Regions from separate parts of the Qiania dongpingensis genome, predicted to be linked through region 2. Evidence: riboswitches for the same ligand, from Rfam matches in the RefSeq annotation. Region 2 holds a riboswitch; the other holds the start of a gene.
What was found. Region 2 has a riboswitch for lysine ahead of dapA (4-hydroxy-tetrahydrodipicolinate synthase). Riboswitches for the same ligand answer to the same signal wherever they lie in the genome.
Positions count from the first base shown of each region.

Region 1: another riboswitch for lysine. It lies ahead of H9Q78_RS04500 (hydantoinase/oxoprolinase family protein); the one in region 2 lies ahead of dapA (4-hydroxy-tetrahydrodipicolinate synthase).

Region 1 covers NZ_CP060634.1:952,660-956,077, reverse strand. The annotation lists gene H9Q78_RS04500 (hydantoinase/oxoprolinase family protein) at 1-1,464, opposite strand, end outside; lysine riboswitch at 1,654-1,800, opposite strand; gene H9Q78_RS04495 (aldo/keto reductase) at 1,845-2,972, opposite strand; gene rpsT (30S ribosomal protein S20) at 3,061-3,324, opposite strand.
Region 2 covers NZ_CP060634.1:1,363,724-1,367,141, forward strand. The annotation lists gene dapB (4-hydroxy-tetrahydrodipicolinate reductase) at 1-368, opposite strand, end outside; gene dapA (4-hydroxy-tetrahydrodipicolinate synthase) at 448-1,341, opposite strand; lysine riboswitch at 1,453-1,627, opposite strand; gene H9Q78_RS06540 (cob(I)yrinic acid a,c-diamide adenosyltransferase) at 1,683-2,183, opposite strand; gene H9Q78_RS06545 (single-stranded DNA-binding protein) at 2,254-2,880, opposite strand; gene H9Q78_RS06550 (glycosyltransferase family 2 protein) at 3,079-3,418, shown strand, end outside.

The sequences.
Region 1 (3,418 bases), 410 kb from region 2:
GCGCCGCATATCCTCCGTCAAAAGGCCGTAGGCTGCCAGGAGGCCGGGAGCCTTTGGAATGATCGCGGTGGACATATTGAGCTCTTCTATGAGCTCGGCCGCATGAAGCGGACCGGCGCCTCCGAAAGCTACCAGTGAAAAGTCAGTGGGATTATAGCCTTTTTCCACAGTGACGTTTTTGATTTCCTTCACGATGTTGGAATTGCCTACGGTGATGATGCCGCGGGCCGTTTCTTCCACATTCATATCGATTTTCTCAGAGAGGTTTTCCACTGCTTTGAAGGAGAGCTTGGAGTCAATGGGAAGCTGACCGTTTAACAGCTCTTTGTTATTCAGATGTCCGAGGATCACGCGGGCGTCTGTGATGGTGGCTTCCTTTCCGCCGCGGGCATAGCAGGCGGGTCCGGGATCGGCTCCGGCGCTCTGAGGGCCGACCTTCAGGATGCCGCCGCTGTCCACCCAGGCAATGCTGCCGCCGCCGGCACCGATGGTGGAAATATCAATGGAGGGAATCCTTACGGGATACCCGCTGATGTTTTTATCCTTGGAGCTTTCTATATTGCCGTTTACGATCATGCTGATATCGGTGCTGGTCCCGCCCACATCGAGGGTAATGACGTTTTTATAATCGATCAGATTCGTCAGATACTGTACGCCGATGACACCTGCGGCCGGGCCGGAAAGACCGGTCTTTATGGGATAAGTGGCAGCCTCCCGGATGGACATGAGTCCGCCGTTGGAATGGTTGATATATACCTTTTTGATTCCGATCTGCTCCAGAGTATGTCTCAGGCTGTCCAGGTATTTTTTTACCTCGGGGCCGACAAAGGAATTGAGGACCGTACCGCAGAGCCGTTCAAACTCACGGAATTGATTGGAAATCTCACTGGAGGTGGAAATGTAAATTCCAGGCATATGCTCTTCAATGAGGGCTTTTACCCTTGCCTCGTTCTCGGGATTTAAGTACGCATTTAAAAATAAGACGGCGACAGCCTCGGCACCGCTCTTTTTAAGCTCTTCAATCAGCGCCAGGATTTCTTCATCCTGGAGTGCGTCCAGGATCTCACCCTTATAGTTCATACGTTCCGTCAGCTCAAACCTCAGATTTCTGGGAACCAGGACGGGAGCCTTGTCCATCTGAAGATCATAAAGATCCGGACGTTTCTGCCGTCCGATCTCCAGGAGATCACGGAAGCCCTTTGTGGTCACCAGGGCCGTGCGCGCTCCCCGGCTTTCCAGGATGGCGTTGGTTGCTACGGTAGTTCCGTGGATGAAGCGATCTACATTTTCATAATTCAGACCGTATTTTTCCACGATCTTACGGACGCCTCCCACGACTGCCTGGGACTGGTCCTTTAAAGAGGATGGCAGTTTATAGACCATCAACTCGCCGGTTGTTTCATCAATTGCGCATATGTCGGTGTTGGTGCCGCCGACGTCGACGCCGATTCTGATTTTATTCACGTTAAATCTTCTCCCCTCGTTTATAATAAAAGAGCAGTCACGTGCATGGTATATGCACATGGCTGCTTTACATCATTGCAAGCTGTAATCCAAAACGTTCCGGCTGCGGTACGCCCGGAAAAGCTGGTATTAATGTCCTGTAGTGTCAAACTCACTTTTTCTGTCGTCCAATTAACTCCATGCCCCCAGGTATATCATAGTGCTCTTTTGAAGCTTGGCGGGCTTCAAAAACAGTCTTGCACCTATTCGATGCAAGCCCAAGCGCAAAACGCTTTCGGCAGATTTCCCTTTCCCACAGGCTGTGGTACTGATGATTTCCGCGCCCCTATACATACCTAACAATTATAGCGAATCAAGACGTCAAAGTCAACTGAATCCCTTTACTTTTCAAAAATATCGGCAATTACCTTTAATTGGTCCGTGATTTTGATGTGCTGCGGGCAGTGGCCCTCACAGCTGTGACATTCAATACAGTCGGACGCGGCGCCGCGTCCAAGGGCCTGGCGCCTGTAGTGCATCTGAGGGAAATTGTTCTGTCCATATTGCTTCATCAAGTTATAAACAGAAAAATAACCGGGGATGTTGATATCCATCGGACATTCATCGACGCAGTATTTACAGCTGGTACAGGGAATGGCCTGGATTTCCCGGAGGACATCTGTCACACGGGAAATTCGTTCCAGCTCCTCTTTGCCAAGGGGATGAAAATCTTCCATGTAAGAAAGATTGTCTTCCAGCTGGGAAAGAGAGGACATCCCGCTGAGGACCATCATGACCCCTTCCTGGGACGCGGCGAAACGGATCGCCCAGGATGCCGGGGAAGCGTCCGGAGAATATTCACGAAAGATTTCTGCGGCCTTTTCGGGGAGGTTTGCCAGACCGCCGCCCTTGGCCGGTTCCATAACGATGACCGGCTTTCCAAACCGGCGGGCTGTTTCCAAACATTTTCTGGATTGGATGATTTCACTGTCCCAGTCTATGTAATTAAGCTGAAGCTGGACAAATTCCATCTCCGGATGGGCGGTGAGAATCTCCTCCAGGACATCGGCGCGGTCATGAAAGGAAAAGCCGATGTGACGTACTTTTCCTTCCGCTTTCAGCTTTTTCATGAATTCAAATCCGCCGTACCGTGTGGTTTCTTCAAAACGGTCTCTTGCCATGTTATGGAGAAGATAGTAATCAAAATAATCCACCTGGCAGCGCTTGAGCTGAGTATCAAAGAAGCGTTCATAATATTCCGGCCCTTTGACCAGGAAGGTGGGCATTTTATCGGCCAGAAGATAGGCGTCGCGGGGATACCTCTTTACCAGCGCCTCGCAGACCGCCTCCTCAGAATGTTCCTTATGATACGGATAGGCGGTATCGATGTAGCAGAAACCCTGGGCGAGATATCGGTCGATCATTTTGGAATAGGTGTCGATATCAATGGATGTAGGGTCATCGGGATTCAGGAGCGGAAGACGCATCGCGCCGAAACCCAGTCTTTTTTGCGGATTCAGTTCTGCCATGGAAATTCTCCTTTTCTCATTTAGAATAAAAAATCCTGTCAGCACACCATTCTGACAGGATTCCACTTCGGTTTATTCAAGTTATGATTTATGCGATTTTATTTACCGCTTTTGTCAAACGGGCAACTTTTCTGGAAGCAGTGTTCTTGTGGTAGATACCCTTGGAAGCAGCTTTGTCGATTTCGCTGATAGCAACCAATAAACCTGCCTGTGCTGCAGCCTTGTCACCGGCAGAAATAGAAGCTTCAACCTTTTTCACCACGGTCTTTACCTTGGATTTAATTGCTTTGTTCCTGGCAGTTTTTGCTTCAGCCACCAGAACCCTCTTCTTTGCGGACTTAATATTTGCCAATTTGTACACCTCCAAATCAAATAAAATTGTCTTCATTTATCTGGTTTGCATTAAAGCCGGACACGGACAGTCTAATGTAAACATACTTTTATAT
Region 2 (3,418 bases):
AAAAGCTTCAAAAGCATGTTGACCCCCAGGGACATATTCGCCGATTTAAGAACGGCCACCGACCTGCCCGCCTCCCGGATTTTCTCCATCTGTTCCTCGGATATCCCCGTAGTACAGATCACCACAGGAATCTGCCTTTTCACACTGTAATCCAAAAGACTCTCGATTGCTTTCGCGGAACAGAAATCAATGATGACATCTGCTTCTTCCCTGCACGCTTCCAAAGAAGCATATACAGGATAAGTATTCTGTATATGATCCGACAGATCGACACCGGCGACGATCTGTGCATCCGCATCCGCGGCCAAAAGTCCGGTGATCACTTGTCCCATATGGCCGTTGCAGCCATGCATGATGATTCTTATCATATTCTCTCTCCTTTATGAACGGATGCGCCGGCATCCCACCATATCTTAAGGTCTGCCGGCGTTTGTCTTCCTGTCTGTCTTATGCTTTCAGCAAAAGGCCATAATCCGTCATGGCTTTCTTCAGTTTCTCCACGTTCTCCGGCTCCATGGGGGACAAAGGTCCGCGGAGCGGCCCGCATTCTTTTCCCATCAGATTCATGGCCGTTTTCACCGGAATCGGATTCACCTCGCAGAAAAGCGCGTCAATCAGAGGAAGGGCCTCCAGCTGCATTTTCGCACTTTCCATTACCCGCCCTTCCAAAAAGTTCATGACAATATCATGAGTCTGCCTGGGAGCGACATTGGCCAGGACTGAAATCACGCCGATTCCTCCCAGTGACAGAAGCGGCACGATCTGATCGTCATTTCCCGAATAAATATCCAGACAGCCGTCTGCCAGATGAGCCAGCTTCGCGATCTGGGAAATATTTCCGCAGGCCTCTTTGATCCCTACGATGTTCGGCACATGTTTCGCCAGGTAAACCGCAGTCTCCGGCAGAATATTGCAGCCGGTGCGGCTGGGTACGTTATAAAGGATGATCGGAATCTTCACTGCCTCCGCCACTGCGGTGAAATGAGCGATCAGCCCTTTCTGTGTCGCCTTATTGTAATAAGGGGTTACCTGCAGAAGCCCGTCAGCCCCCAGTTTCTCGGCCTCCACAGACAGGTAGATCGCAGTCTCCGTGCAGTTGGAACCGGTGCCCGCGACTACCGGCACCCGTCCGTCTACCACCTTTACCGTATGTCCGACTACATCCAAATGCTCCTCGTGGCTCAAAGTGGATGCCTCGCCTGTCGTCCCGCAGATTATGATACTGTCCACGCCGCCTGCGATCTGTTCTTCCAAAAGTTCTGTCAGTTTTTCATAATTCACACTTCCGTCTTCATGAAAAGGGGTTACAATCGCTACACCTGCTCCTTTGAATATTGCCATCTCATTTCCTCCTTCACATTAATGAATTTCCCCATAGCACAAAACAGAGCTGACCAGAAGGCCAGCTCTAAAGATTCTATGACCAGCACGTAAAATATTCCATGCTGAAATCCTTTAAGTAGCGCTCCATCCGGCTGGATGACAGTCATATAGCTCTTAACCATACGCCCAGGAACTCCTATTCAGGCTATTCGTTCCTTCGGCGTTCTTCCCTTTCTCCCGGCCTCTTCTATGCCTGTACATATCAGCCAGCATACTGATGAAAAACGCAACCTCTACATTTGTTATTCAATTTATTGGTTTTGGTCATCATAACACCAAAATATGGCATTGTCAACCTGTCAGCAGCAGGATTTCTTAATATCCTCTGAATCAATCCTGGAAATGCTGTCCACGCAGCCATAAAGCTCATCGGGGAATACGATTCCCGTCATAATGACATCCACATCGTCATCCTTCGCCTCCAGAAGCTTCGCGATATCGGCCGCCTCAATAATACCGTAATCCACCAACCCCAGAATCTCATCCAGGATGAGCACATCACAATCCCTGGTGGAAAGCACCTTTTTGGCAAAGTTCACGCCATTGCGCATGTTTGTCGCTTCCTCTTTTCTCTCTTCCGAAGAAAGTTCAGAAAAAGGCTTATCGGATTTCTCAAAGGAAAAGACCTTGATCTCCGGTTCCAGGCGCTTGCTCATCTCATTTTCCTCGTTCCTGCCTTTCAGGAACTGAATAATCACGATATTCTTATTGCGTCCGGCGGCTTTCACTGCCAGACCTATGGCACAGGCGCTTTTTCCGCTTCCTTCCCCGCATAAAACATGAACGATTCCTTTTTTCATGGGTCCCCCTCCAGGTTCCACTCGTCGTATATCCCTTATATTTTACCACCGTTTGCCAGATATTGCAACTTTATTCTACCCATTCCAGCTTGCTGACGGATACCTCATAAGCCACCCTCTTCTCGCTTTCCGTTTCATTGATCCGTTTTACGTACTCCCGGCTCTGTACACGGCCCCATACGCAGATCCGGCTTCCGACTTCAAAGCCTGACGCATATCTCGCATTCCGTCCCCAGGCAATGCAGGGAATATAATCGGATTTTCCATACGGACGGTTCACAGCCACCAAAAGATCTGCTATTTCACGTCCCAAAGGCGTTTTTCTATAAATCGGCGCCTTGCATATGTATCCATCGAGAAAAATCTGATTCGTTTTCGTATAATCGTTGAATTCTTCCAAAAAAGCGATCTCTCTTACAAATACGGATAAGACCAGACGGTTCTTTGTTCCCTCATGTCTGTTATAGGAACGGAACTGCCCGGTGGCCTCCACCAGCATCCCAGCGTAGTCCCCCGTGATGTCGATCAGGCGTTCCGAAATAAGAAGCGGGATGACATCTGTCTGATCGCTCAGACGGTTGATCGAGATCTCCGTCAGGTAAAAGCCCTCACCAAACACTTCGTGGCTGAAGGTGAACCCCGATATGATCTCTCCGATTACGGTGACTTTGTTGTTCTCCATGATTTTCTCTGGCATTAGTATTTCTCCTTTCAACACTGTTTCGTCCTTTTGATTACCTGGTAATTCAGGCTAATATTATGTGTATTCCTTAACTGGGGATTTTATACATAAATTTTTAAATTTTTCTTCATTTACTTTTATCACTGGGTATACTACAATATATGGTAGCGTTTTGGAAAATTTCAAACTATCTGTTTTAATTGAGGAGAACTTATGATTTCTGTCGATATCATTGTTCCCTGTTATAACGAAGAAGAGGTATTGGAGACCTTTTACAAAGTCACCGAAGAGACCGTTTCTGCCATGGCAGGGTACCAGTTTACTTATATCTTTGTGGATGACGGCAGCCGGGACACTACACTGGCCAAAATACACAGTTTGGCAAAGGCACACGCCAATGTCCGCTATCTCTCTTTTTCCAGGAATTTTGGAAAGGAAGCCGCTATGTTTGCCGGTCTTCAGCACTCTTTCGGAGACCTGGTCATCGTCATGGATGCCGACCTGCAGCATCCTCCCGCCATGATCCCGGAAATGATGAAGGGCATCGAGGAGG